Regions from separate parts of the Psychrilyobacter piezotolerans genome, predicted to be linked through region 2. Evidence: riboswitches for the same ligand, from Rfam matches in the RefSeq annotation. Region 2 holds a riboswitch; the other holds the start of a gene.
The links. A riboswitch is a leader RNA that binds a small molecule or an ion and turns the genes downstream of it on or off. The one in region 2 is predicted to bind FMN.
Positions count from the first base shown of each region.

Region 1 (15,157 bases), on a different contig from region 2:
TGTGGCAATGAGTGAGAAGATAAGTGAATTAGGTTTTGACTTAGAGGAAGATATGAAAGAATTAGTGGAGATGAGAGAAGATATCGCCGAACTAATCTTAACAACAAAATTAAAGAAAATAGAATACTTTGTTGAAAAAGAAGGAAATGGAGTAGGGTTCTACCTGGGAGATTTACAAGTAACTTTTTTTGTAGAATATGGAGAAGATGAAGAGGGACCTTATTATGAAGCTACAGCAGAGATTTTAGAGGGATAAAATTTAAACACATAAAAAAAGCAAAAAGTGTCGCCGCGACACTTTTTGCTTTTTTTTGCAATATATTTAGATCTCAACAATTTCTCTTTTCAAATTTGACTTCCTTTTAAGAGTTTTAAACTCCCTGACAACAAAATATGATGTTATTACAGCCAGGGTGAAATCTGTAATGGGAGCAGCTAACCAAACCCCCTTTACACCATAGTATTTAGGTAAAAAATATAGGAGGGGCAGCATAAGGATAAACTGACGGATAATATTTATAGCTGTGGTTATTTTGGCCTTTCCAACTGTCTGGAAATAACTGCTGCCAATCATATGAAATCCCATAAAAAGGGTCATACTGAAAAATATTTTAGTTGCATTTACTGTCAGATCCAATAATGTTTTATCATTGTTGATAAATGGTGAAATTAATATATGGGGCATAAAGATAGCCAGAATAAATCCTATGGCTGAAATACTGATGGCCACTAAAAGAGATAGTTTATATGTCTCCCTTACCCTTCTATAATTTTTAGCACCGTAATTGTATCCTAATATAGGCTGACTTCCCTGATATATTCCCACAATGGGCATATACATAAGGACGCTTATACTGTTGATTATTCCATAAGCGGCAATTGCAATATCGCCTCCATAGATATTTAAATTTTTGTTGATAAAAATAACCACAATGGAATTGGACATCTGCATGATAAATGGTGCTATCCCTATGCCGGCCATCCCCAGAAGGATCTCTTTTTTTAATTTCAAATTTATTAATTTTAATTTTATATTGCTGTCGCCATTTAAAAAATGCCTGATTTGAAGTGATGCTACAAGTATATTTGAGATAACCGTGGCCATGGCTGCCCCTTTTATCCCCATATCCAGTGTGAATATAAAAAGGGGATCAAGCAGGATATTCAACCCGCAGCCTATGATGCTCATTTTCATGGCAGCTTTTGGGTTGCCCTCTCCCCTCATAATATTATTCATTCCTATAAACAGCAGTTGAAAGGTAGTGGCAAAAAAGATTATAGACATATAATCTTTGGCATAATCGATGTTGTTTGCTGTAGCACCAAACAATAAAAGGATATCATCCAGGAACAGGGTACCTAAAATTGAAAATAAAATCCCTGTTAGAATAAATAAAGTCAGTGCATTTCCCAAGATCTGTTCTGCTTTTTCCCTGTCTTTTTTTCCTAAATTTATAGATATAAGAGCTCCTCCTCCTACACCTATAAATAACCCTGTTGCCAGTATAAAGGTGAAAAGCGGCAGGGCTATACTTATTCCGGCAATAGCTAATCGTCCAACGCCAAAACTTATAAATATTCTGTCTACGATATTATATAGGATGTAGACCAATGTTCCTGTGATGGCAGGTATGGAATATTCCCATAAAAGTTTGGATATTTTTTCTGATTCTAATCTTATGTTTTTCATATACACTCCTAAAAAAAATGCTGATAAAATTATTAAATAAAAAGTGTCGCCGCGACACTTTTTGTTTTTTTGTCATAGTACTAATTAAATAGTTCATCGAAGTTGCTAGTTGTAAAAAATACCTAAGGATCTCATCTTCAACTGGGTTTATTTCTTTTAGTGAGTCATATTTAAATTTTTTTATTTATGTAAATAAATTTAATAATCATGAATCGGAACAAACCAAAGAGGATCAAAATAAGTTCCAAGGGTTCCGTCCTTGATACGGGTTGCTTTTTCTCTGTAGCAAGAAAAAGTAACCAAAAAGTGCCAGGAGTTTATAATTGTCTTAGTGAGTAAGTCACGATCGTTATTGCAGAAACAGTACAGCTGAAGTGTAACGACTATAAACTTCGAAATTAAAAACAAAAAACTAAGTAAATCTGAAAAAGCTAGGGAACATCTAGAAAAAGAAATTAAGTTCAAAAGAGAAAGTCAGCTTTTAGTCTGCGTCAAAAGAAAGTTTAGATTTTCTTTGCAAAACTCTTTATCTTATTTTCAGTTCTATGTTTATGAAATAAACTAATATCGCAAAATTCTTAACTTACTTGATAAGTTCTAGTTATTTTGGTGATGCCCTTTACGAGTAGTTCTATGACCCTTACTTTGTAGTGAAGAATCAAATATTTTTTTATTTTATAGCCATTGAATTCTGATCCACGGTTTTCATGACCTTGTATAGGATCTCGATCTCTGGCTCTGTGAGATCTTTAAAGACGATTTTTTTCCAACGGGTGATAATATCTTTTAGATCAGGGATTATCTTTTTTCCATTTTTTGTCAAAAACAGTTTTTGTTTTTGTTTGTGGTGGGTATCCTCCTCCTGGTATAGATATTCGTATTGGATTAATTTTTTTACCCCTTTCGATATTAAACTTTTATTTAATTTGGTTAATCTGGAAACCTCATTCTGGCAGATCCCCGGATTATTGATCAGACAGAGTAAGATGGGGTAATCGCTGTTGCCTATCTTATATTTTTTCAGTTCCTCCCTCATATAATGTTGGTATTGTCTGTAGGTTATACTGATATATTTTGAAAACATAAACTTACCTCCTATACTGTTTATATGTAAACAGTATAAGGTGGAATGTTAAAATTGTCAATAACAATAAGGAATATAAAGTAACAATAAACTTATAAAACATAAAAAATCAAAAAGTGTCGCGGCGACACTTTTTGATTTTAAAAATTATGTGTCATTTCTTAGTGGAACTCTTTATATCGTTTCTGTGGTGAGAAATGTGAAGAAGTCACAATCGTTGTTGTAGAAACAGTACTGCTGAAGCTCAACGACTATAAACTTTAAGATGAAACTCAAAATTGAGCTTTGTCCGCCAGAGACACGAGTATCTAAATTACTTTTATTTTAAATAAAATAATTTAGAATGTGCTAGAGGCGGAAACAGGTGGAGTATGAATGAGAGGATAAAAAAATAAAGAAAAATCAAAAAGTGTCGCGGCGACACTTTTTAAAATAGATGGAAAAATAAATATCCATATAAACATTGGAATGATATAATGAAATAATTTAAATAATTAAGGGGGAAAAAATGAAAAAAATATTGTTATTGGGATCGATTGTTTCATTGTTTGCATTTAATAATGCAGAGGTAAAAGCAGCAAAAAAAGTAGATTTAATAGTGAAAAATGGAATAGTTTTGACTATGAATGGGGAAAAGGAAATATTAGATGATGGTGTAGTCATTGTTAAAGGAAATAAGATAGTAGAAGTAGGGGATAAAAAGATATTAAAAAAATATTCTTCTAAAAAAACAATAGATGCAGATGGGGGAATCATCATGCCGGGGATGATAAATACTCATACCCACGTTTCTATGAGTGTATTCAGAAGTTTAGCAGATGATGTTCCAGATAGATTAAACAGATATATATTCCCCCTGGAAAACAAAATGGTATCTCAAGAGATGGTTTATACCGGTGCTGTTCATGGGTCCATAGAGATGGCTAAGGGCGGAGTTACAACTATGGTAGATATGTACCTCTTTGAAGAAAGTGCGGCACAGGCTGTAAAAGAGATTGGGCTGAGAGGGATAATGACACAAAACATCATAAAATATCCTACAGCAGATGGAAAAGATGGAGATGCCAAGGTAGAGATGGCAATAGCATTTGTAGAAAAATATAAAAATGACCAATTGATCACTCCTGGGTTTGGACCTCATGCACCTCATACAGTTAAGGAGGAAGATTTGGAGAGAATAAGAGATCTGTCTAAAAAATATGATGTTCCGGTTTCTATGCATGTGGCAGAAACTCAAAAAGAATTTGATAAATTTAAAACCAAATATAATATGACCCCTGTTGAATATTTAGACTCTATAGGCTTATTAAATGAAAGGTTTATATCAGCTCATTCTATCTTTGTAACAGACACCGATATTGAACTTATGAAAAAAAGAGATGTAGGAGTAGCTCATAATATGGTAGCCAATATTAAATCGGCAAAAGGTGTATCTCCGGCATTGAAGATGTTTGATGACGGAGTTAGAATCGGCCTTGGAACAGACGGACCTATGAGCGGGAATACCCTGGATATTATCGGTCAAATGGGATATGTGGCAAAATTGCATAAATTAGCAAATAAAGACAGGTCGGCAATGCCGCCGTATAAAGTGGTGGAGATGGCTACAATGGGAGGAGCCAGAGCTATCCACAGGGAAGATGAATTAGGTTCTTTAGAAAATGGGAAGTTGGCGGATATAGTAGTTTTAGAGACGAGATCTGTAAATATGCACCCTATATTTGATCCGTATTCAGTATTGGTATACTCAGCCAATGCTTCCAATGTAGATACGGTAATTGTAAATGGAAAGTTGATTGTAGAGGATAAAAAATTATTGACCTATGATGAGGAAAAGAATAGAAAGGCTGTTCAGGAATTTTCTAAAAAAGTTAAAAAGATAGCAGAAACTTTATAGATGAAAAGTAAATCTACTCCTTTTGGGGGTGGATTTAAATTTAGAGGAGGATTAAGGTGGAAAAAAATCCAAAGAAAATAGTTATTAAAGATAAAGATCAAAATATAAAAAGTATCCAGGAGTATAAATATAATGAATATGGAGATCCAATTTTGTTTAAAAAAATAGACGGTATGGGGGAAACCTTAGTTCACTGGATATATGAATACAGATATGACAATTCCAAAAGGAAGACAATGATGAAAATATCCGATATGGGAGCGGATAAAGAAACAATAATGGAGTATGAATATTAGAGGGAAAAAATAGATGAAATATGATATAATGTAGATAAATTGTTCATATAAAGTAGCAGAAGAGGAGATTTATGTGTATTTATTAGATGGAATTATATGTGGGATGGTACTTTCATTGCCTTTTGGTCCGCTGGCTATATACTGCATGGAAAAAACACTATCTGAAGGAAGGAATAGGGGATTTATGTCCTCTTTGGGAATGATAACAGTGGATGTTTTTTACGGGCTTATTGCATTATTTGGATTTAGATATGTGGAAGAATTATTGCAGGACTATCAAGTGGAGATCAAAATAGTATCCGGGATATTGATATTAGGATTGGGATATAAAATTTTTAGAAGTCGAAAAGAGATAACAAATATTGTGGAAGAAGATCACTTTGGATGTATGAGATCTTATGCAACGACTATTTTAGTGGCACTTGCTAATCCCCTTTCTATCTTGACTTTTATAGGTCTTTTTGCGATCTTGGGTGTATCTACAAATGTAGAAAGTATTAGTTTAAAAATTGCTTTGGGAATAATAATTGGCGGAGGAGTCCAGTGGTTTGTAATAACTGGGGCCTTATCTCATTATAGAAAAAAAATAACATTAAAAACTTTAGAAACATTGAGGCATTATGCCAGTGTAATAATTATGTTAGGCGGAGTGGCAATCACTCTGTCATCATTTATAAAAAACTAAGATATAGCTTTTTCCTATAATCTTAAAAAAGGAGTAGTGAAATGGTAAAAAAATTAGACTCATACTTAAAGTATGATCCGAAGAATGAAAATGTAACAGTAGCAGTGGCAATGAGTGGAGGAGTAGATTCTTCAACAGTAGCGTATCTGTTAAAAAAACAGGGATACAAAGTTTTTGGAATCACAATGGAAGTATGGACCAGCGGGTCAGCATGCAGTACAAGTATAGACTTAAGTGATGCAAAAAAAGTATGTGATGATCTGGGGATAGAACATCATATGATTCGTTTAGGAGATGAATTCAAAGACATAGTAGTAGACAGCTTTGTAAATGACTATATGGAAGGAAGAACTCCTAATCCATGCATGGTGTGTAATAGATACATCAAGTTTGGAAGGCTGGTAGAATTAGGATTATCCCACGGAGCAGATTTTATAGCTACCGGGCATTATGCCAAGATAGAAAATGGGCTGTTAAAAATAGGTGACGATCCAAATAAAGATCAGGTATATTTCCTGTCTCAAATGAGAAAAGAAAATATAAAAAAATTAATGTTTCCAATAGGAGATCTTGAAAAGCCCCAGGTAAGAGAATTAGCTGAGCTATTAAATATCAGAGTATATGCTAAAAAAGACAGTCAGGAGATCTGTTTTGTAGAAGATGGTAAATTAGGAGAGTTCTTAAATGAGCTGACAGATGGTAAAGCCACATGTGAAGGTGAGATTGTTACAACAGACGGAAAGGTAATAGGTAAGCATAGAGGAGTTAGTTTTTATACTATTGGGCAGAGAAAAGGCCTGGGAATCAGTTACCCTACACCGCTTTATGTTGTTCAGATAGATGGGAAAAAAAATCGTTTGATAGTTGGAAATAATGAAGAATTATTCAGTTCATATTTGATAGCCGATAAGATAAATCTTTTGGGCTGCGAAATGATAGAAGATTTAAAAAATATGAAATTGAGAGCAAAGACTAGATCTCGGGATAAATTTCATCCTTGTACTGTAAAGGTTTTAGAAAATGATAAGATAAAGATAGATTTTACGCAAGAGAAGGTTAGAGCTATAACTCCGGGGCAAGGTGTGGTACTTTATAATTATGATGGTGAAGTCATGGCCAGTGGATTTATAGTTAAATAATAAGATTTAAAAAATTAAAATTATTTCCAATAATAAAGCCCAAGTCTAAAGACTTGGGCTTTTAAAATTATAAAAAATTAAGAACTAAAAATTATCTGTCCGCTGCCGTCTAGAGCCATGATTATTTTCATAGGATCATAGTCTCCAAAACTTCTATTCCAAGATATGATAGAAGCTAGAAGTAATGTTTTGTTGTTAAAGTTTTGTATTATTTTTTCACCTTTTTTCAATATAAGAAACGCTTTCACCTTATAGACACCTCCTGAAAGTAATTAAGGTAATATCTCCTCAATACGAGTATACCACCTATAATAGATAGAATAAAATTAAAACTCCATTAAAAATTTTATAAATTTACACTCCATAAAATTAATTTTTTTTAATATTTAATGATTGTTTAACCTGATTGTTATTTGTAAAAAAGACCTAAGGTATCACCAACAGCTCCGCCAATAGGGTATCCTCTAAAATACTCATTGCTTCTCGTCGTGAATAGCTCACTTTTTTTTAAGATTAATTTTTGATATATTACTATTTATTCGATAAGATAAGATTTTCCTTTATTTCAAATTAACTATTTCGTTTTTAACCTAACTTCAAAGTGTGCCGAAAGTCATCGAAATAATGCATGAGATGACAAAATATTACTAACTATTTACAAATAAAAAAAATAAACTAAATTTATTGAAAACTATAAAAAAGATTATATACTTAAATTAGGTATATAAAACTAACGTTTAAAAACAAAATTTAGATATTCTTTTATTTTTTATTTGGGAGGTGGATAGTTTGAAAAATATATTTCTGCTTTTTATCACGCTAAGCACTTCTCTTCTAGGGGAAAATGGGCTTTTTGAGTCTGCAATCTCTGAAGAAACAGGGAATTTTGAAAGTTCGATTTTAAAAGGTGATGAGGGAAGACCAAAATATGATTTGGGAGGATATGTCCGGGGAGATATCTTCCTGGAGAAGGATGGTGAGGTAGCTGATCAATATTTTGAAACCTCACTGCAGCTTAAGATCCCCAGAGAGCAAATCGGAATGGCATATGTGGACCTGAGGATAAAGTCGGAGGAGGACATGGTGTCTATAAGGGAAGGGTATCTGGACATCTATCTGGATAAATTTGACTTTAGAGTGGGGGAACAGGTGATTGTATGGGGTAGAGGTGATGGGGTAAACCCAACTGATAACCTAAATCCTAAAGACCTGGGTCTCTTTTCTCCCCAGGAGGATGACAGGAGACTGGCAAACTTCATGGCAAAAACCGACTATAATTTCTACCCATTCACCCTGCAGGGCGTTCTCATACCCAGATATAAGTTTTCAGAAATACCCATAGAACTGCCAGAGGGTGAATATGAGGAAAAATTTTCCGAAGCCTTAAAGCTTACATTTGAGGATCCTGCATTTGACGGATCGATCTCCTATTTTCATGGCTATTCCCCGGAATTTGGGGTTGCTGTGATAGATGGGGAAAGGGTAAAAAAGCCCTACAGGTATGATGTGCTGGGGGCTGATTTTGCAACAACATTAGGGGACTATGGATTCAGGGGTGAATTTGCTTACAAACATACAAAAAATTATAGGAAGAAGGATTATGTCCCAAATCCTGAAATAGAATATATAATGGGTATTGACAGGGAGATCGCAAAGGATCTTAATCTGATTTTACAGTATATGGGAACCTATGTAGTTGATTTTCGTGGGGAATACTCCAGTGAAATAGAGAGGTTTAACTCTGTCCTTGCCGGGCAGACCCAAAAACTGCAAAACTCTCTTGTCTACAGACTCTCCTGGGATCTCTTCTATGAAACTCTTAAATTGGAGAACCTGACAAACTACAACATAGACACAAAAGAGCTTTTTACCAGGATAAAAGCTGAATATAATATCACAGATGACCTCGTACTCACAGTGGGGGCAGATCTATTTTTAGGGGATAGTGGTACCCTTTTCGACCTAATCGGGGATAGGAAGACAAGCTGTTATGCAGAGATAAAATTAAATTTCTAGGGGTGAAAGCTATGTGGGGAAAAATTTCTAAGTTTTATATAAAGTACAGGTGGTTTCTTGTGGCCTTTTTTATAGTTATCGGACTTGTATTTGCCAGAAACATCCCCAGGACCCAGTTCGATGCCGATATAAAAAGCCAGCTCCCGGATGATATGCCATCCAGACTGAGGCTGGACAGGATAGAGGAGATTTTTGGCGGGACAGAGATAATAATGATAGGCCTGGAAACAGACAACATATTAAATGGGGACACATTAAAAAGGGTAAAGGATCTTTCAAAAGAGCTGGGTAAGATCCATGGTGTTGACAGAATAATGAGCCTTTCTGAAACAAATGACATAAGGTCTGTAAAGGGGGCGCTGCTGATCAGCCCCTTCTTAAAAAGAATACCAAGAAAAAAATCCGATTTTGAAGAGCTGAAAAAACATATAGTTGAAAATGATATGGTTTACGGGTCATTGGTATCCAAGAATTTCGATGCAGCCTCCATAGTGGTTTTTGTGGAGAAAAATATAAATGATGAGTATATAGTAGGGGAGATAAAAAAGACAATTGAAAAATACCCAGGAAAGGAAAAGGTAGAGATCGCTGGCTTGCCATATATCAGGTCTCTTGTCTCTCAATACATGAGAAAAGACATAAAAACCTTTATGCCTGTGGGGATACTCATCATGCTGATTTTTCTATATGTCTGCTTTAGGGAGTTAAAGGGGGTACTACTTCCCTTTGTAGTTGTAATACTTTCAATCTCAATTGCCATGGGTTCAATACGTCTATTTGGCTGGAAGATACAGTTTATTACCATTATATTACCGGTTATACTGATTGCAATTGCAAATGATTACGGCATCCATCTTATTGCAGAATACCAGTTTGAACTGAGAGAAAACCCGGATATGGATAAAGAAAAGTTAATCAAAAAAATTCTTAAATCACTTGGGGGTCCTGTTATTGCAGCTGGTCTCACTACAATTGCCGGACTGCTTTGTCTGGCAACCCATATAATAGTCCCTGCAAAACAGTTGGGGATACTTGCTTCTATAGGTATTGCATTTGCTCTGTTTTCAAGTCTGGTATTCATACCTGCATTCCTTGCCATACTGCCAAAATCAAAACCTAAGAGTAAAAAAACAGGAAGGGGGTCCCCCCTTGAAAAAATCCTGAAAATCCTGGCAGATACAGTGGCTGAAAAACCCAAAAAAGTTATTTTCGCCAGCACAGTCTTTGTAGTGCTGGCTTCCCTGGGAATATTCAAGATTGTTGTGGACACAAATCCGGTAAACTATTTTCCAAAACACTCCCCCATTGTCAGAGCGGACAACTTTATAAATGAAAAATTTGGCGGTTCCACCACAATATCCGTACTTGCAAGTGGAGATCTAAAAGATCCAAAGATAATGAAAGATTTGGATACATTGGGCAAAAAAATGGAGAGCAGGGAGATAGTGGGGAGTGTTAGTTCTATTTCCGATGTAATGAGAAAGATGAACAAGGTCCTAAATAACGACGACCCGGAATTTGACCGGGTGCCTGAAAACACAAGAACAATCTCAGAGTACTATCTGCTCTATTCCATGAGTGGAGACCCTGAGGATCTTGAAAAGTTGATTGACTTTAACTATGAAAATGCCCTTATTACAGAGAGGGTAGCCAGTAAAAGTGTCAAGGCGATACAGGATGAATTAAGGGTCATAAAGAATGATATCGAGTTTGAAAATTCACCCTTTAAACTGATCGGCGGCTTCGGCGATATACTTGCAGAGCTTGTGACAGCCGTTGTAAGGGGGCAGCTGCTGAGCCTTGCACTGTCTATGACGGTAGTTGCTGTTATAGTAGGATTTCTATTCCGGTCTATGTGGGCAGGACTATTCTCAACAATCCCCATATGCTCTGCCATCCTGGTACTTTTCGGTCTCATGGGATATTTTGGAATAGAGTTAAACATAGTCACCGTAATGCTAACCTCGATAATGATAGGGGTGGGGGTGGACTATACAATCCATTTTTTATGGAGGTACAGGGTGTATAAAAGAATGGGGGAAACAAGTGGGGAGGCTGCTAAAAAGACCCTTACCACAGTGGGCAGGGGAATTGTATTCAATGCCCTCTCCGTTATAGTAGGTTTTTTGGCCCTGCTGCTTTCAAACTTTCTCCCTGTACAGTTCTTCGGGTTCCTTGTGGTGGTGTCTATCACAACCTGTCTTATAGCTGCTATTGTAACTCTTCCTGCCATGTGTATTGTGTTCGATCCAAAATTTTTAAGATAGGGGGAAATGCCATGAAGAAACTTTTATTTTTATTCTTTTTAATTTTCAACATGAGTTTTGGTCAAAATTATACAGCTGATGAAATAGTGGATACTTATAAAGAAAAACTTAAATTGGATGGTTCAGAAGCCGTCATGAGGCTTGTGATCTACGACAACAGGGGAAACATGAGGGTCAGAAAAATTGCAGCAGTCACCAAACTCTATGACAAGGGGGAAACAAATAAGATACTCATGAGGTTTTTGGAACCAAGGGAGATAAAGGGAACAAGTTTTTTGACATACAACTATGACAGTTCAAAGGACAATGACCAGTGGCTGTATCTCCCGTCACTTAGGAAGATAAGGAGGATTGTTTCATCTGAAAAAGGGAACAGCTTCATGGGGTCGGAGTTTACCTATGCAGACATAGGTGGGATTAAAATCACCGACTTCAATTTCAAGCTGTCGGGGGAAAAAATGGTCAACAGGGAAGCCTGCTGGGAGATAGAACAGGTGCCCATAAATGAGGAGAAAGAGGAAGAGTACGATTTTTTAAAAAAGATTATCTACATATCTAAAAAAGATTTTATCATAAGAAGGGCCCTGTATTACAACTTTGACGGTGAGCCCAGAAAAGAGTTTAGCGTCCTTTCCATAAAAGAGGTGGACCTGGAAAAAAAAAGGTACAGATTGACACATATGGTCATGAAAAACCTGGAAAATGAAAGAGTTTCGGAGATGATAACGGACCAAATAGTCTTGAACAGAGATGTAAAGGATGAGTACTTTTCCTTCAGGTACCTGAAAAGGGAGTGAGAAAAAAAAACTTCGGCTAATGCTGAAGATTTTTTTTCAGTAAAAATTTGTACAAGTCGGATAGATTAAGTTATTTATTTGTTTGTCTTAAATTATTAATAAAAAAAATGTTTGACAAGGAAAAGAAATTAAGGATATAATCAATTATAAAATTGAATATGAACTTCGGGGCAGGGTGTGATTCCCTACCGGCGGTAATAGTCCGCGAGCGTAAGCTGAACTAGTGAAATTCTGGTACCGACAGTGATAGTCTGGATGAAAGAAGTTTTTTAATAAAATTTTAATTTATAAAGTTTAAAAGCATTTTTTCTTTTTGCTGCATTCTTAATAAGCTCAGAGAAAAATGTTGTTAACAAAATTATGAATTAATGAAAATTATTAAAAGTCCAAAGCCTCAAGTAAAAAACTTGAGGCTTTTTTTATAAAAAAAAATAAAATATACGGGGGAAAAAATTATGAGAACATTTGAAGGAAATTTTAACGGAGAAAACATCAGAGTAGGAATAGTATGCGGAAGATTTAATGAATTTATCACTTCTAAATTATTAGGAGGAGCTAAGGATGCTCTGGTTAGACATGGTGTAAATGATGAAAATATAGATATGGCATGGGTTCCGGGAGTATTTGAAATGCCGCTGATAGCTAAAAAAATGGTAGAAACTAAAAAATATGATGCTGTAATAGCTTTAGGAGCAGTAATAAAGGGATCAACACCTCATTTTGACTATGTATGTGCAGAAGTATCTAAAGGAATAGCAACTGTATCTATGGATGCTGGAATTCCTGTGATTTTCGGAGTTTTAACAACTAACACAATAGAGCAGGCTATAGAAAGAGCAGGAACTAAAGCAGGGAATAAAGGGTTTGATGCAGGAGTATCAGCTATAGAGATGGTAAATCTGATCAACACAATAGGATAAGGAAGAGGAAAATTGAAAATGGATAATGAAAAATTGAAAATTTAAGTAACAGAGTTATATAGAAGGAAAAAGAGGTATCAGGAGATAAAGTGAATAATTACTAATAAAAAAGCTCTGTGAAACTCTAAGTGAAAACTCAGTGAATCTCTGTGTTGAAAGATTTTAATTGGTGACAAAGAAAAAAAAGAATTTTTAGTCGCAGATTACGCAGACTAACACAGATTAAAAGATTGGAGAAAATTAGTGTAGATTGGTGGTAAAAATAGGATAAAAAATGGGGAGGGTTAACTGTGGTGAATTTAGACGAAAAATATATGGAATTAGCCCTGGAGCTGGCTGCCCTAGGTGAGGGAAATGTAAATCCTAATCCCATGGTAGGATCGGTAGTTGTAAAAGCTGGTAAAATAATTGGAAGGGGTTACCATAAAAAATATGGCGGACCCCATGCAGAAGTTTTTGCATTGGATGAGGCCGGGGTAGAAGCTTCTGGAGCTACTATCTATGTGACTTTGGAACCGTGTTCCCACCATGGGAAAACTCCTCCCTGTGCTGAAAAAATAATTAAGATGGGAATTAAACGATGTGTGATCGCTGCTCTGGATCCCAATCCCCTGGTAGCAGGGAAAGGTGTTAAACTTTTAGAAGATGCAGGGATAGAAGTAAAAATTAATGTTTTAAAAGATGCAGCCTTAAAACAAAATATTGTATTTTTTAAATATATAGAGGAAAAGATTCCCTATTTATTTTTAAAGTGTGCCATCACCCTGGATGGAAAGATAGCCACTAAAAGCGGGGATTCCAAATGGATCTCCAATGAAAAATCAAGGGCCAGGGTACAGGAACTTCGGCATAAATATATGGGAATAATGGTAGGGATAAACACCCTTTTAGGAGATAACCCCAGACTGAATGCAAGGATAGAGGGAGGAAATAACCCCCATAGAATAGTTGTGGATCCGGGCTTAAAAACACCGGAGGATTATAATTTTATCCAGAATAACAGTGACAATAAATCTATAATAATCACTTCCAAAGGGAATATCCACAGTGAAAAACATGTGAAATTCGAAAAAAATTATAAGGTGAAGTTTATATTTTTAGATGGAAATCGATTTTTAATGGAAGATATATTAAAAGAGATCGGTAAATCAGGAATAGATTCCATCCTGTTGGAAGGCGGAAATTCCATGATATCCATGGCTTTTAAAGAAAAGGCCTTGGATGGAGGAGAGATATTCATTGCTCCAAAAATAACAGGAGATAATGGTGCCATACCATTTATAAGCGGTTTTAATATAGGAACCATGAAAGAGAGTATAGAGTTAAAAGATGTGAAGTTTAAAGTCTATGGAGATAATGTAGCAGTAGAATTTAATTTATAAGGAGAAAAATTATGTTTACAGGATTAGTAGAGGAGATGGGGGAAGTAATCGGTCTGGAAACAGGAGATCTTTCACTTAAAATAACACTGAGGTGTGAAAAAGTAATCGAAGGAGCTAAATTAGGAGACAGTATTGCGACCAATGGAACCTGTCTGACTGCTACTAAGATAGGCGGAGATTATTTCCAAGCCGACATAATGCATGAAAGTGTAAAAAGAACCAACCTTAAAAGATTAAAGGTTGGAGATCGTGTAAATTTAGAAAAATCTATAACTTTGGCAACTCCCCTGGGAGGGCATCTGGTAACGGGAGATGTAGATGGTGAAGGAATGATATCTAATATTTATTCCGATGGAATAGCAAAAATCTATGTGGTAAAGATAGAGCCGCGACTTATGAAATATGTTGTGGAAAAGGGCAGAATTACCCTGGATGGAGCCAGTCTGACTGTAGTAGATTTTGGAGATGATTTCTTGAGTGTATCCCTGATTCCTCATACCCAGGAGATGATAACTTTGGGGAGCAAAAGTGTAGGAGATTATCTCAATGTAGAGACCGATCTCATCGGGAAATATGTGGAGAGGATGATGAACTTTAAGGAGAGTCCTGTCACTGAGAAAAAAAGTAAGATCACAGAAGGTTTTTTAGCTGAAAATGGATTTTATTAGACCCAGGTAAGAAGTAAAAACTAAAAAAGATTAATCACAAAGAAAAGAGGACACTAAGGCATACGGAGAAAAAATAAAATATACAATTGATAACCCAAAAAACTTAGCCACTAATAAACACCAATTATCACTAATAAAATTGAATACATTTAAATTATTTTATTAAGTTTTAGGTACACTTAATTTTAATACTCGTATATCGATTAGTGTAGATTGGTGGCAAAAAAAATCTGTGTAACATCTATAAAAGTTTAGGAGGAAAATAACTATGTTAGATAATATAAAAGATGCAATTGAAGATATAAAACAGGGAAAG
Region 1 covers NZ_QUAJ01000019.1:33,768-48,924, reverse strand. Annotated here, with positions in the region: gene DYH56_RS10815 (hypothetical protein) at 1-256, shown strand, start outside; gene DYH56_RS10810 (MATE family efflux transporter) at 323-1,690, opposite strand; gene DYH56_RS10805 (MarR family winged helix-turn-helix transcriptional regulator) at 2,361-2,774, opposite strand; gene DYH56_RS10800 (amidohydrolase) at 3,283-4,671, shown strand; gene DYH56_RS10795 (hypothetical protein) at 4,728-4,967, shown strand; gene DYH56_RS10790 (LysE family translocator) at 5,041-5,652, shown strand; gene mnmA (tRNA 2-thiouridine(34) synthase MnmA) at 5,694-6,791, shown strand; gene DYH56_RS15995 (hypothetical protein) at 6,869-7,039, opposite strand; gene DYH56_RS10780 (hypothetical protein) at 7,581-8,807, shown strand; gene DYH56_RS10775 (efflux RND transporter permease subunit) at 8,867-11,074, shown strand; gene DYH56_RS10770 (outer membrane lipoprotein-sorting protein) at 11,086-11,871, shown strand; FMN riboswitch at 12,029-12,142, shown strand; gene ribH (6,7-dimethyl-8-ribityllumazine synthase) at 12,327-12,791, shown strand; gene ribD (bifunctional diaminohydroxyphosphoribosylaminopyrimidine deaminase/5-amino-6-(5-phosphoribosylamino)uracil reductase RibD) at 13,082-14,173, shown strand; gene DYH56_RS10755 (riboflavin synthase) at 14,185-14,841, shown strand; gene DYH56_RS10750 (bifunctional 3,4-dihydroxy-2-butanone-4-phosphate synthase/GTP cyclohydrolase II) at 15,110-15,157, shown strand, end outside.
Region 1: linked by a shared signal. The riboswitch ahead of ribH (6,7-dimethyl-8-ribityllumazine synthase) and the one ahead of DYH56_RS05345 (DMT family transporter) in region 2 are both predicted to bind FMN.

Region 2 (15,157 bases):
AGAAGCTGCAGATTCAGCTCCTGCACATGGAGACAGAAAACAATATCAAATGGATTATAGGTTTAGTATAGATGCAGTCTCTGAAGCCAGATCGGATATAGAGGAGGGAGCAGACATAGTAATAGTAAAACCTGCCCTGTCATATCTGGATGTAATCAGAAAAATAAGAGATACATTTGAAGTTCCAGTGGCTGCATACAGTGTCAGCGGGGAATATGCAATGATAAAAGCAGGGGCATTGAACGGCTGGATAGATGAAAAAAATATAGTTATGGAAAAAACATATGCCATGAAAAGGGCAGGAGCCAATATAATTATTACGTATTTTGCAAAAGACATAGCCAGATGGATAAAAGAAGATAAGTAGAAATCAAAATAAACTAGAAATAGTGCATATATAGCCCTATTTCATTATACAAGGAGAGAGAGATGAACTATAAAAATTCTAAAGATATATTTGAAAAAGCGGTAAATATAATTCCTGGAGGAGTAAACAGCCCAGTCAGAGCATTTAAATCGGTGGAAAAAGAGTTTCCTATCTTTGTAAAATCAGCAAATAAAGCTCATCTTATGGATGAAGATGGAAATAAATATATAGATTTTATCCAGTCATGGGGGCCTATGATCTTAGGACACAATGATGAGAGGGTAATAAAAGCAGTTCAAGCCGCTGTCTTAGATGGTTGTTCATTTGGACTGCCTACTAAAAAAGAAGTGGAGTTAGCTGAACTGATCATATCCATGGTTCCTTCCATTGAAAAAGTAAGATTAACTACATCAGGAACAGAAGCTACAATGGCAGCAGTAAGGGTAGCCCGGGCATATACAAAGAAAAATAAGATATTAAAATTTGAAGGGTGTTACCACGGTCACTCAGATTCATTATTGGTAGCAGCAGGATCGGGATTGTTAACTGAAGGTTACCAGGATAGTAATGGTCTTACAGAAGGTGTATTAAAAGATACATTGACTCTGCCATTTGGAAATTTAGAAAAAGTTGAAAAATTGATGGAAAAAGAAGAGATAGCCTGTATCATAGTAGAGCCAATTCCTGCTAATATGGGACTTATCGAAACTAAAAAGGAATATTTGGAAGGATTAAGAAAATTATGTACAGAGCATAATACACTTTTAATATTTGATGAAGTTATAAGCGGATTCAGAATCGCAGCCGGGGGAGCACAGGAGCACTATGGAATTACTCCTGATCTAACTACCTTAGGAAAGATAATTGGAGGGGGATACCCGGTCGGAGCATTTGGTGGAAAGAGAGAAATAATGGATATGATTGCACCTGTAGGAGATGTATATCATGCAGGAACACTATCGGGGAACCCTATATCGGTAACGGCTGGATTTGAAACTCTAAGCATATTAAAAAATACTCCATCTCTATATACAGATTTAGAAGCTAAAGTAGATTACATTGTTGAGGGTATATATAAGTTATCTGAAAAATATAACGTACCAGTGTGTGTTAACAAGGCAGGGTCTTTATTCACTATATTCTTTACAGACAAGAAAAAAGTAGAAACATTGGAAGATGTAATGGCCAGTGACACCACTAAATATTCTAAATACTTTAATGCTATGTTAGAAAATGGAGTAGTAGTTCCACCATCTAAATTTGAAGCACACTTTATGGGTGCAACTCATAATGAAGAGATCTTAAATGAAACTTTATCTGCAATGGAGAAGGCATTTATAGAAATTTCAAAGTAATTATAATAATTCATAAGGATAATGCCTTGTGCTTACCCGATAAGTTAACCAATAACTTAAAAAAGGAATAGAACGCTGATGCTTATGCACACACGGATAAAATAAAGATAATCACAGATATATTTATAATTTAAAACTCAGAATTCAAACTGTTTAACTTATAATGATTCGTGTAATTCGTGACAAAAATCAGATTTTAGTCTGTATTTAAATGTCAGAATTTAGTCTGCGTCAAGAGTTTTAGTGAGCCGTTATTTGTTACTGATTTTTAGTTATTGGTGTAGATTGGTGGCAAAAAGAAATTTCCTAATAAAAAAAATAAGGAGTCAGAATGAAAAAATATTTTCCAATCTTTGTAGATTTAGAAAAAAAAGATATCCTGGTAGTAGGTGGGGGAAAGATAGCCTATAGAAAGGTAAAAACCCTCCTTAGCTACGGAGCCCGAATAGAGGTTATCACACCAGAGATCAGGGATGAAAAGTTTTATGAATTGGTAGAAGAAAAAAGTATTAAATTAACTCCTAGAAAATTCAGGAACAGCGATATCCATGGGAGATTTTTAGTCGTAGGGGCTACAGACAATAAAGAATTGAATAAGGAAATCTATGAATTAGGAGACTCAGAGAATACCTTAGTCAATAATATAACAACTAAGGAAGATCTCAATGCAAGATTTTGTGCTGTTCATAGAGGGGAAGATTTCCAGGTAGCTATTTCAACAGATGAAGGAAACCCTAAAAGAGCATTGGAACTGAAAAAAGCTGTGGAGGAAAAAATTAATAGTAATTAAAGAAAAAACTCCAGTTTTAATACTGGAGCTTTTTTTATAATCATTACAATTATACTTGCTTATATAGTTTAGATATACTATACTAAGAATAGACAAAGATAAAATAAAACGATTAAAATTGGGGGAATTATGAATATTAAATTAGTAAAGGATTTTAATAAGATCTATGATGCGTATGTTATGCCAAAATTTGAAGGGGAAGTAAAGGTCTATGATAAATTAACAATCGAAGAAAGGATAATTTTAGAAAAATTGATTGAGAAAAAAGAATTTACAGGTAAAAAGAATACATCTATTAGCTGTGAATTGATGCATAAGGGAAAATTAGTTAACATAACTTATATAGGTCTTGGGAAAAGAGAAAAATTAAAGACCTATGATGTTATAGATGCCTTCCATAAGGCTCTCAAAGATCTGGATGGAGAAATCTTAATAGGAACTCATGGTGTAGAAGTTACCCAGGTAGTAGAAGCTGCCCACTATGCTAAATATGATTTCAATAAATATAAAACAGATAAAAAAGAGAAGAAAGAGTGCAGTTTTGATATTTTTGTAGAGGAAGATACAACGGATATCTGTGAGGGAACTGTTTTAGCGGAATCTGTAATTTTAACCAGAGACCTGGTAAATGAGCCTGCAAATGTTATTTTCCCTGAAAGTTTAGCTCACGAGGTTAAAGTATTAGGGGAAAAGTATGAGTTTGAAGTAGAAATATTTGATGAAGATAAGATATTAGAATTAAAGATGGAAGCATTTTTATCGGTAGCCAGGGCTGCTGAGAAAAGACCTAAGTTTATAATTATGAGACATCTGGGAGATCCATCTAATCCTACAGAGATCCATGGATTAGTAGGAAAAGGTTTGACATATGATACAGGTGGATTATCATTAAAGCCCAGTGCAGGAATGGCTAATATGAAAACAGATATGGGGGGAGCTGCCACTGTAATAGGAGCTATGTGCGCTCTTTCCAGGATGAAAGTAAAGAAAAATATAGTAACTGTAATCGCTGCGTGTGAAAATTCAATTGGTGGAAATGCTTATAGACCTGGAGATATTATTGGGTCTATGGGGGGAAAAACTATAGAAGTTGATAACACAGACGCTGAAGGAAGATTGACTCTTATCGATGCTGTGCACTATATCATCAATCATGAAAACGTAAAGGAAGTAATAGATGTAGCTACCCTTACAGGAGCGGTACTGGTGGCTCTGGGAATGACTACAACAGGTGTACTGGCAAATAACGATGAGATGTATAAACACTTAGAGGAAGCATCTGAAATAGCAGGTGAAAGAGTTTGGAGATTACCTAACTTCCCTGAATACAAGGAACTTTATAAATCTAAGATAGCAGACCTTAAAAATACAGGGGGAAGATTTGGCGGAAGTATCACAGCAGGAATGTTTATAGAGGAATTTGTAGGGGAGACTCCTTGGATGCACCTTGATATTGCAGGGACATCATCTACAGATGCACCATATGGTTATTATACCCACGGTGGAACCGGACAAATAGTAAGAACTCTTTATAATTATTATTTAAAGAAGTAAATTAAGATAAAAATTATTTTATTGGGAAATTAGGTTAAATTAACTTAACCTCCCTAATTAACAGAGGATCCTCTATTAATTAGGGAGGTTTTTTTATTTGTAAGTAGGAAGTTTAGACAAAAATAAGATTCTAAATACCCTCTTCCTTTTTAGGGTTCCGCCATTAACAGGGTTCATGAAAACATGTTTCACTCCTAAAGGAGCGAGATACTTTTTCTCAACAGCTAGAAATAAGTATCCAAAAAGAGCCGGAAGTTTATATGTTGTCTTAGTAGAGTAAGTCACGATCGTCATTGTAGGAACAATACTGCTGAAGCGGAACGACTATAAACTTCAGTTTAAAACCTAAGGAAAAATAAGAAGACTTCGTGCTATAGCTGTAAGAGTTTTATACATTTAAATTTTTTTCTAATTATAAGAAAATTTAATACTTGTATATTCTTCGTGTAATCCGTGACAGAGGAAGGTTTTAGATCAGCGATAACCAGAGCTATGATCAGATATAATCCGCGTTCTATTGATTTATTTGTGGTAACTAGCGATAGCCGAGAGAAAACATGGAGTAGGAGGTAAAAGTCATTTTTTTTATTAATCTTTGCAAAAATTTCCAAGGAATTGTATAATTTTAGTATTAAGATTAGAGGGATATATATCCTTCCAAAATAGGGGGAAAAATGAAAAAAATACTTATTGCAGGGACATCCAGCGGAGCAGGAAAAACAACAATTAGTACAGCTATAATGGGTGCTTTAGAAGGGGTATCACCATTTAAGGCAGGGCCCGATTATATCGATCCAAAGTTTCATGAATTTGTAACTAAAAATCCGTCCAACAACTTGGATCTTTTTATGATGGGTGAGGATGCAGTAAAATATATATTCTCTAAAAATACTAAAAATATCAGTATAGTAGAGGGGGTTATGGGCCTCTATGACGGATTGAACCATGAACTGGATAACTACAGCAGTGCTCATCTGTCCCGTATTCTGGATATTCCTGTAATACTGGTAGTCAGTGGAAAGGGTAGTTCCACAAGTATAGCAGCTACAGTGCTGGGATTTAAAAATTTAGACCCCAGGGTAAAGATAAGAGGGGTTATATTAAATAATGTCGGAAGTGAAGGATTATATAACCTTTTGAAAGAAGGGATAGAGAGATACACCAAAATCCCGTGTGTGGGATATTTCCCGAAGGATGACAGGGTATCTATAGGTGAGCGTCATCTTGGGCTGCAGCAGGCCAGTGAAATAGAGGATTTAAATGAAAAGATCGAGATATTAAAGGATATGGCAAGAAAATATATAGATTTAGATAAGATATTAGAGATTGCAGAGGATGGAAATGAGGCGGTTGAACTTAAAAATCCAGCGGAATATCTGAAAGACAGGTTTAAAGGGAAGAGGGTAGGAGTAGCAAAGGACAGGGCATTTTCATTTTACTATTCCGAAAACTTAAAACTTATGGAATATACAGGGATGGAGATAGTGGAATTTTCTCCTGTAAATGATTTTCATCTGCCTCCTAATCTGGATTATATATATTTAGGAGGAGGATACCCGGAGATATTTGCTAAAAAATTATACGGGAATAGCTCTATGATGGAAGATATAAGAAAAGCTTCCAAGGAGATCCCTGTCTATGCTGAGTGTGGGGGGTTCATGTACCTTACAAAGGGGATAGAGCAGCTGGATGGGAATTTTGATCATATGTGCGGACTGTTAGATATAAAGGTAGAGATGAAACCGCGGCTTAATATCGGAAGGTTTGGATATGTGGACTACGAGAGTAAAGATGGAATAATCGGCAGATGCCATGAATTTCATTATTCGGATATCTATGATATAGATGAGGAAAACCTATATTTTGAACTGAAGAAAAAAAATGGAAGAAGATGGTCGTGCGGCTATGAGAAGGATAAGATTATCGCAGGATATCCCCACATCCATTTCTATGGAAATTTAGATCTGTTTGTGAACTTATTTGATAGATGATCAAAAAAAAGACAACTAGGGAGGAAGAAAATGAAAAAATTAGTATTATTATTTAGTTTAATATTTATTATATCTTGCAGTAATGTACCAGTTACAGAAAGAAATCAATTAATGCTGGTGAATGAAAGTGACATCATTGTATCCAGTGAGAAGCAGTATGAGGAATTTTTAAAGGAAAATCCGCCTTTAAACAATAAAAATTCGGAATTAGTAAAAAAAGTTGGTAAAAATATCTCTGTGGCTGTAGAGTTATACTTTAAAGAAAAGGGGCAGGAGGACCTCCTTGAGGGATATGATTGGAAATTTAACCTGGTAGATGGAAAAGATATAAATGCCTGGTGTATGCCAGGAGGAAAGGTAGCTTTTTATACCGGGATTCTGCCTGTAACAAAAGATGAGCTGGGGTTAGCAGTAGTTATGGGGCATGAGGTGGCCCATGCAGTAGCCAGACACGGCTCTGAAAGATTGAGTCATCAAATAGCGGTACAAACAGGTGCTAATCTTCTAAATTTAGGTTTGTCCAATGTACAAACTTCTATTTCAAGTGATTTGGCACTCCAGGCTTATGGAGTAGGGACTAATCTGGGGATCTTAAGTTATTCCAGGAAGCATGAATTAGAGGCAGACAGATTAGGGTTGATTTTTATGGCTATGGCAGGATATGACCCTAAAGAAGCCATAGAATTTTGGAAAAGAATGGCAAAACTTAGCAGTGATGGAGGGAATGAATTTTTGAGCACCCATCCATCTCATGAGCATAGGATAGAGGATATAGGGAAATATCTTCCTGAAGCCATGACTTATTACAATAAATAAAATTGACAGAGTAAATTGATATAGTTTATAATCAATTATAAGTTGTATAAAACTTCGGGGCAGGGTGTGATTCCCTACCGGCGGTGATAGTCCGCGAGCTTAGGCCGAATCAGTGGAATTCTGATACCGACAGTAGAGTCTGGATGATAGAAGTTATTTAAAAAATTGGAATAAATATCCTAAATTTTAATGCCCTAAGTTTACTTGGGGTATTTTTTATTGTTTAGGAGATTATAAAATTTATTGAAAAAATAAAAAATTATAAAATCTGAATTGTGTTTATCTGGATGCAACGTCACGTTGCTTTTTTATTAGGAGGAAGGGAAAATGGAAGAAAGAAAGACTAAAATAGGCGGGCTGGCAATAGTTTTAGCTGCTACTTTATGGGGGTTAGATGGGATAGTTCTTACACCACGCCTGTATAATCTTGATACGAAATTTGTGGTGTTTATGCTTCATCTGCTGCCCTTTATAGGGATGAACTTTATATTTTATAAGGAGTATAGAGTTTTAAAAAAGTTTACTAAGTATGACTATATATTTATGACTTTAGTAGCACTCTTTGGAGGAGTAATAGGGACATTGTCCATAGTAAAAGCACTGTTTTTATTGAATTTTCAGCATCTAACAATAGTAACACTCCTGCAGAAATTACAGCCGGTATTTGCAATTGTTTTAGCCAGGTTTATTCTCAAAGAGAAGATAGCAAGAAAATTTGTTGTATGGGCTGTATTAGCTTTATTTGCCGGCTATTTTTTAACTTTTGAATTTAGTAATCCGTTTTCTGTTGACCATCAGAATATGCTGGAAGCATCAATGTATGCCATAGTTGCAGCATTTGCATTTGGAAGTTCCACTGTCTTCGGGAAAAGAATGGTGTCTACAATTACACATAAACAGACGCTGTTTTTTAGATATGGACTCACAACACTGATTCTTGCAGTTGTAAATGTTTTAAGCGATAATTTAGTTGAGTTTTCAAAAATAACCACTCTTAACTGGCAGATCTTTATAATAATTGGATTAACCAGCGGAAGTGGAGCAGCATTTATATATTATTACGGACTGCGGCATGTAAAAGCAAATGTAGCTACCATTTGTGAACTTTCATTTCCCATCTCAAGTATCTTATTCGACTACCTCTTCAACGGAAGTGTCTTATCCCCGTTTCAATGGGTAAGTATGAGTGTTATGGTTTTTTCCATAATTAAAATAACCAAGTTAAAAGTAAACTAAATATATAAACCATCTATTTAAATTCACTAATAGGTGGTTTTTTTCTAAATTAATTCCTTGATAAATCATTAAAACTGAGGTATATAAATAGTAGCAGGTTTTATATTATACACCAACAAGGGGGATATTATGACTGAGAAATGGGAAAAAGTAATAGATTTAGTGCAAGAAATTAATAAAAATAACTTTGAAGATTTTAATGACAACATTGTCTATCATTATTTTAGACGTTTTCAAAAAGAATTGCCTTTTAGCTTTGAAAGACATTTAACAAATATAAAAAAAGAGAAAAACCTCAAATTTTTAAAAAGAAGCGATGTTTTAAGGGGAATTTTTTCAGATTTTTCTTTGTCAACCAGGGAAGATGTTGTAAATGATTTCCTCTATAAATTTCATAAGCACAATGCATCCAAAAGAAGGATTTTAAAATTAGAGGAATTTTTAGACAATAACAGGGATGAATTATTCGGAGAAAAAAAATAATAGATGATTAAGTAAAAAACTGCAGGTAATTGCAGTTTTTTTTGTATAAGCATAGTAGGAGGTGGGAAAAAATGGAAAAAATAGCCATTATTTCAGATATCCATGGAAATCTTCCCGCTCTTTCAGCGGTACTGGAAGATATAAAAAATAGGGGAATAGAAAGAATATTTTGTTTAGGAGATCTTATAGGTAAAGGCCCCAGTTCGGCAAGTGTAGTTGATACTGTTAGAGAAAATTGTGAATGGGTAGTCAAAGGAAACTGGGATTATTATGTTACTAAAGAACATATTTCTAAGGAGTTAAAATGGCATCAAAATAAATTAGGAAAAGAAAGGCTGGAGTATATGAAAAATCTTCCTCTGTATTTAGAATTTTATATCAGTGGTAAATTAGTAAGATTATTCCATGCCTCACCCAAAGATCTTTTTCATAGAACATATATTACCAATACTTTGGATGAAAAAATGAAATTATTTGAATCTCCCAGTGATTTAAAAAAACCTTCGGATATAGTGGGATATGGAGATATTCATGGAGCTTTTATAGATAACTTTAAAGGGAAAAGTTTATTTAATGTAGGTAGTGTAGGAAATCCATTGGAGATTCCTCAAGCATCTTATGCTATAATAGAAGGGCATTATCAGTCGGAGATATCATCACCTATACTGACATCCTTAGTGAGAGTTCCCTATGATGTAGAAAAATCTATAGCTGATGCAAGTGCTACAGATATGCCTAAAAAAACAGAATATATAAAAGAACTAAAGACAGCCAGATATCAACGGCATAAGGAGGAAGGACAGTGGACAGAGATCGATTAATAAGTGCCTATATTGGCGAGAAAGAAAGTTTGGAAAAAACGAAAAAAACTTTAGATTGGTATAAGGATTCATTTGAAAAGGGGGATCTTTCAGGAGGATTTTCATGGAAATGGTCCTGGTGGGCATTTATAGGGAATTGGCTGTATTTACTGTATAGAAAATGCTATCTTGAGGGGATATCTTATTTTTTATTGGTTCATATGCTGGGAGGTCTCGCAAGTAAATATATGCCAAATCTAGCTGAAATGATAGGAGGAGCATCACTGTTTATCGGATTACTTTCAGGAGGGCTGCTTCATAATCTTGTATACAGGAGATACTTAAAATCAAAAACTATTATAGAAAGCAGGCCTGTTTCTAGTGAAGAGACGGTAAAAGAAATGAAGTCCATCGGAGGAACAGACAAGAGAGCTGTGATAGTTGGAATTGTCGTTTATTTTGCTTTAAATACAATATTGAGTCTGTGATTAAAAACAGCAGGAAAGCATTTATATAACTGCTCTCCTGCTGTTTTTATTTATTTTATATAAGATAAAAATTCTGGATCTACTACCTTAGATACAGGCAGGTTTTTAGAAATAGTCGACTCTATAATGGATATTTTTTCAGGCCCCAATAAAAATATTTTTCTTTCAGCCATATTAATTACATTCATCCCCAGGGAGATCCTCCTATATGGGTGACTCCTGCTAGATGTCACAATAACATCCTCTAGTAAACCGGCTTCATTTTCCTCAAAGATAGATGCAGTATGTCCATCATTTCCCACTCCTAAAAATATTAGATCAAATATGATATTCCCTTTAAAATATTTTAAAAGCTCATCTTCGTACTCTTTCCTGGATCTCTCTATAGATGGGGAGTAATCTATATGGTGGATATTTTCATTGGGAATAGTAATATGTTTTAACAAAAACATATTAATTAGACAATAGTTACTATCCAGATGATCTAATGGCACCCACCGTTCATCCACTAAAAAAATATTTATATTTTTCCAGTTTATATCTTCTGCAGCCAGCAATTGAAAGAATCTGACGGGAGTTTTCCCACCGGAAAAAGCTATGGATAACTTTTCTTTTTTCTGTAATTCAGACTTAATTATATCTATAGCGCCTATAGCCATGGATCTCTCAGATTCAAATATTTTTATAGGCATCATATTCTCCACTTCCGATCATCTTTTTCAAGTAGTAATTTACTTTTTTCAGGTCCCCAAGATCCAGCAGAATAATTTGGGAATTTAAAATTTATTTTATTGAAATAAGCTACTATAGGATCCAATACTCTCCACATCTCTTCTATACCATCCTGCCTTGAAAATAATGTTAAATCTCCTTTTATGCAGTCAACCAGCAGCCTTTCATAGGCAGTAAGAGATATGGTGTCTAATTTAGAATAATTGAAGTTCATCTCTACTGGATGGGGATAGTTTTCCATTCCTGGATATTTCATGTTTATTGATAGGGATATCTTTTCTTCAGGCTGGATAGAAAAAACAAGCTCGTTGGCCAGCATATCTCTGCAGGCATTCCCAAATAATTTTAATGGTGGTATTTTAAAAGTTATAACTATTTCAGTTAATTTTTGATTCAATCTTTTTCCTGCCCTTACATAAAATGGAACTCCTGCCCACCGCCAGTTATCCACATGAAATTTACCGGAGAAAAAAGTCCCGGTATTTGAATCACTGTTCACATTTTTTTCATCTCGATATCCCGCAACATTTTCACCGTTTATTTTACCGGTTCCATACTGGCCTAAAACCAAGTTTTCTGACATATATTCATCGGTCATATTAGAAATACTTTTAAATATCTTTACTTTTTCATCCCTTATACAGTCAGCCTCAAAGTTAGCCGGAGGTTCCATAGCTACCAGAGCTATAAGCTGCATCATATGGTTTTGGATGATGTCTTTTAATACACCGGCTTTTTCATAAAAATTTCCACGAGATTCTATCCCAATATTTTCCGCTGCTGTAATTTGAATATGATCTATAAAACTTCTATTCCATAGAGGTTCAAAGATACTGTTTCCAAATCTGAAAAATAAGATATTTTGAACGGTTTCCTTCCCCAGATAGTGATCTATCCTGTATATTTCTTCCTCTTTAAATATTTCATTGAGATTTTTATTTAGCTTTGCCGCAGATTCTGTATCTACCCCAAAAGGTTTCTCCATGACAATCTTCTTTACAAAATGTTTATCACACAGTTCTAATTTTTGAATTAGGTTTAAGATGTTCTTTGCTAAATTTGGAGGAGTTGCCAGATAAAATATTATTTGATATTTTTTGATACCCTCAAAGTTACAAATGTATTTATTTATCTCATCGATCTCCTCTAACTTTTCAGAATCTCCACTGAGATAACTAAATTTTTCTAAAAAACTATCCTCGATCCTAACTTTTTCCCCTTGAAAACTGTTCTCAATGGAAGTTTTTACCAGTTCCCTATACTGATCCTGTGTTCTCTCCTTCTTACCGTAGGAGAGAATATAGGAGTCATTATTTAATTTATTTAACTTAAAGAGGTTATAGAGGGATGGCAATAGTTTTTTCTGGCTTAGATCTCCTCCTCCTCCAAAGATAATTAAAACAAAGGGCTGGGTATTTACCTCAATACCATCTGGTTCACATAATGTTTTCATCTCTAAATCCATCCTATTCCTCCTACTTCTCCTTTATACTATGTCCACCGAACTCATTTCTAAGACTTGCCAAAACTTTATCAGTAAAAGTCTCTTTTTTTCTGGAACGGAATCTCTGCATGAGGGATAGGGTAATGACAGGTGCAGAAACATTGTTTTCCAAAGCTTCTAATACCGTCCATCGGCCCTCTCCTGAATCTTCCACCCAGCCTTTGACCCTGCTTAGATCAGGATCATCTTTAAACATATCTTTAGTTAGATTTAGTAAGAAAGATTCGATAATACTTCCGTGCTGCCATACGTTGGCAACCTTATCAAGATTTATATGGAACTCTCCCTTGGATTTTAATATTTCAAACCCTTCAGCATAGGCCTGCATCATCCCATATTCTATACCGTTGTGTATCATCTTTACAAAGTGACCGCTGCCGCTCCTACCCATATATTCATATCCCCCTGGAGCACTTAGATCTTTTAAGACTGGTGTTACTATATCAAAGGATTCTCTCTCTCCTCCAGCCATCAAACAATATCCGTTTTCAAATCCCCAAAGTCCTCCACTGGTGCCTATATCCAATAGATTTATAGATCTTTCTTTCAATAAAGCTGCGGTATTGACACTCTCTTTATAGTTGGAGTTCCCCCCATCTATGACTATAGACCCTTTTTTTAATTTTTCCCCAAGTTCTATCAACACATTGTTTGTAATATCCCCAGATGGAATCATAACCCAAACTACAGGGGTTTCATGGGTATTCAGTTCCTCAATCAAATCATCCATATGATTGAATCCCACTCCTCCATGTTCTACCATAAGATCAATCTTATCACGATGGTGTCCGTATACAAAAACTTCATGATTGTATTTTAACAATCTCAGGGCAATCTTCCCCCCCATCTTGCCTAAACCTATGATGCCTATCTTCATATTTCTACCTCCTAGTAGTATTATAGTTTCTTTTTATATACTGAAGGAATCTTTTAAAACCTTTTAAAATTTAGTATTTCTGGCATTTCAAGGAAACATTAGGTATACTAGTAATAGGTTTAAATAATGATAGGAGGAGAAAGATGCATATTAAAAACTTAACAATTAAAAACTGGAAATCTATAGATGAAACTCATATAGAGTTTGAAAACTTCTTATTATTTATAGGGCAGAGTAATCACGGTAAATCAAATATTTTATCTGCGATACTCCTATTTTTTGACAAGATTATATTTAAAAATAAACATAGTTATCGTATGAATATTCCTACAGAGCTTATTATCACCTTTGACAGCCTGCGATTGAAGGAATTAAATGTTTTTAAGGATATTAAAAATACAGAAGATGAAATTGTCATAAAAAAAGTTCTTTCAGCGGACAAAAAACAATATTTTTATAAAAATAACAATGAATTTCACCCTTTGTCAGAACACTTAGAATATTATATAAGGGAAAATATAGAGATAATATTTATTCCCTCATTTTCTGCTTCGTCCAATAAGACTATCCTAGATATATATGAAAAAATTATATTGGTCTTAACTAATAACAATAAACTTGTTTATGTAGAAAAATTAATAGATAAGTTAGATTTAGAGATGCAGTATCTGGAGGAAAGGTATGCCAGCAGAGGTCTTCAGAGAGAAGTAATGTTCAGGATGATGAGGAGAATAGCCAGCGTGACTAAGAGTACCCGGTATAATCTATTGGGAAATACGATTATCATGTATGAGGAGCCTGAACTTTACCTTCATCCACAGGCTGAAAGGGAACTGCATTCTGTTATGACAAATATTGCCAGATATGGCGGGCAGATCTATGTGACTACTCATTCTAGTTCATTTATAGAGTTAAATAATTATAAATCTATATGTTTAGTTAGAAAAAATGATGATGGAACCCACGTGATGCAGCATAAGGGGGATCTATTTAAAGGAGACGAGATAAAAAATTTTAATATGAACTATTGGATGAATCCTGACAGGGGAGAGCTTTTCTTTGCCAAGAAAGTGATCTTAGTAGAGGGACAGACCGATAAGATTATCATACCTTTTTTAGCAAAAAAATTAGGAGTGTATAAGTATGAGTACTCCATTGTTGAGTGCGGAAGTAAGAGCAGTATTCCTCAATTTATAAGGTTATTGAATGAATATAAAATACCATATGTAGCTGTGTATGATAAAGATGAGCATCTGTGGAGAGATTATGAGAGTAAGATAAAAAGCAGGCGTGACAATAAATATCTGAAACAATTGATCCATGAAAACATAGGAGAAATTGTGGAGTTCACAAATGATATAGAGGAGGAACTGGAAGGAAAGGATAGGATTAAAAAAAATTATAAAAATAAACCATTTATTGCTATAAAAAATATTTCCGGCGAGAACTATATAGTTCCCGACGGTTTAAAAAAGAAGATTTTAAAGATATATAAATAGGAGGGCTGCCCTCCTATTTATAATACCAATCTATTTCGTTACCCCACTTGGGTCTGCTGGAAGCGGTCTTTCTATCTCTAGCCTGACCATCTTGAAGATTTGCTCTGAACTCCCCGTTTTTAGGTGAATATATCCATCCTCCATTTGAGGTATAGAATTCATTAGCTAAGCCTAAATTTTCTAATCTATTACAAATTTTAATGTTGTTACTTGTTTCTATCTCTACAGATACCCCATCTACTTCTTTTGTGTATTTAGGAGTGACTGGAAATTTGAAGTTTTTTAAAAGATTAAAACCACTGCCAGTATTATCGGCTAAAATAGAGAAGAACTTTCTATCTTCATCGCGCCCCCTTATCTCATTTTCACTGGGGTATCTCTCATAAGTGCTATAAAATTCATCGATAGACCTTCTAACTAAGGTAAGATTCTTATTTGTACTGGATAAGGATGAGAGACTATAGTTATTTTTTATCTTGAAGAATGTAAAAAATGAAAGAAATCCAATAAATAAAACTATAAAGATAATATCTGCCTTGATTATAAATTTATTCATTAATGACTCCCATCTCTTTAAAATAGTCTAGTGCCATAAGGTACCCATAAGGACCAAATCCAGATATCTGACCTATACAGGCAGAAGCTGTAACAGACCGATGTCTGAA
Region 2 covers NZ_QUAJ01000007.1:24,082-39,238, forward strand. Annotated here, with positions in the region: gene hemB (porphobilinogen synthase) at 1-367, shown strand, start outside; gene hemL (glutamate-1-semialdehyde 2,1-aminomutase) at 430-1,722, shown strand; gene DYH56_RS05325 (precorrin-2 dehydrogenase/sirohydrochlorin ferrochelatase family protein) at 2,054-2,512, shown strand; gene DYH56_RS05330 (leucyl aminopeptidase) at 2,642-4,066, shown strand; gene DYH56_RS05335 (cobyrinic acid a,c-diamide synthase CobB) at 4,741-6,057, shown strand; gene DYH56_RS05340 (M48 family metallopeptidase) at 6,088-6,873, shown strand; FMN riboswitch at 6,920-7,032, shown strand; gene DYH56_RS05345 (DMT family transporter) at 7,201-8,109, shown strand; gene DYH56_RS05350 (hypothetical protein) at 8,239-8,592, shown strand; gene DYH56_RS05355 (metallophosphoesterase family protein) at 8,664-9,413, shown strand; gene DYH56_RS05360 (DUF2628 domain-containing protein) at 9,395-9,880, shown strand; gene pgl (6-phosphogluconolactonase) at 9,931-10,575, opposite strand; gene zwf (glucose-6-phosphate dehydrogenase) at 10,572-12,077, opposite strand; gene gnd (phosphogluconate dehydrogenase (NAD(+)-dependent, decarboxylating)) at 12,088-12,993, opposite strand; gene DYH56_RS05380 (ATP-dependent nuclease) at 13,137-14,492, shown strand; gene DYH56_RS05385 (hypothetical protein) at 14,506-15,048, opposite strand; gene aroQ (type II 3-dehydroquinate dehydratase) at 15,041-15,157, opposite strand, start outside.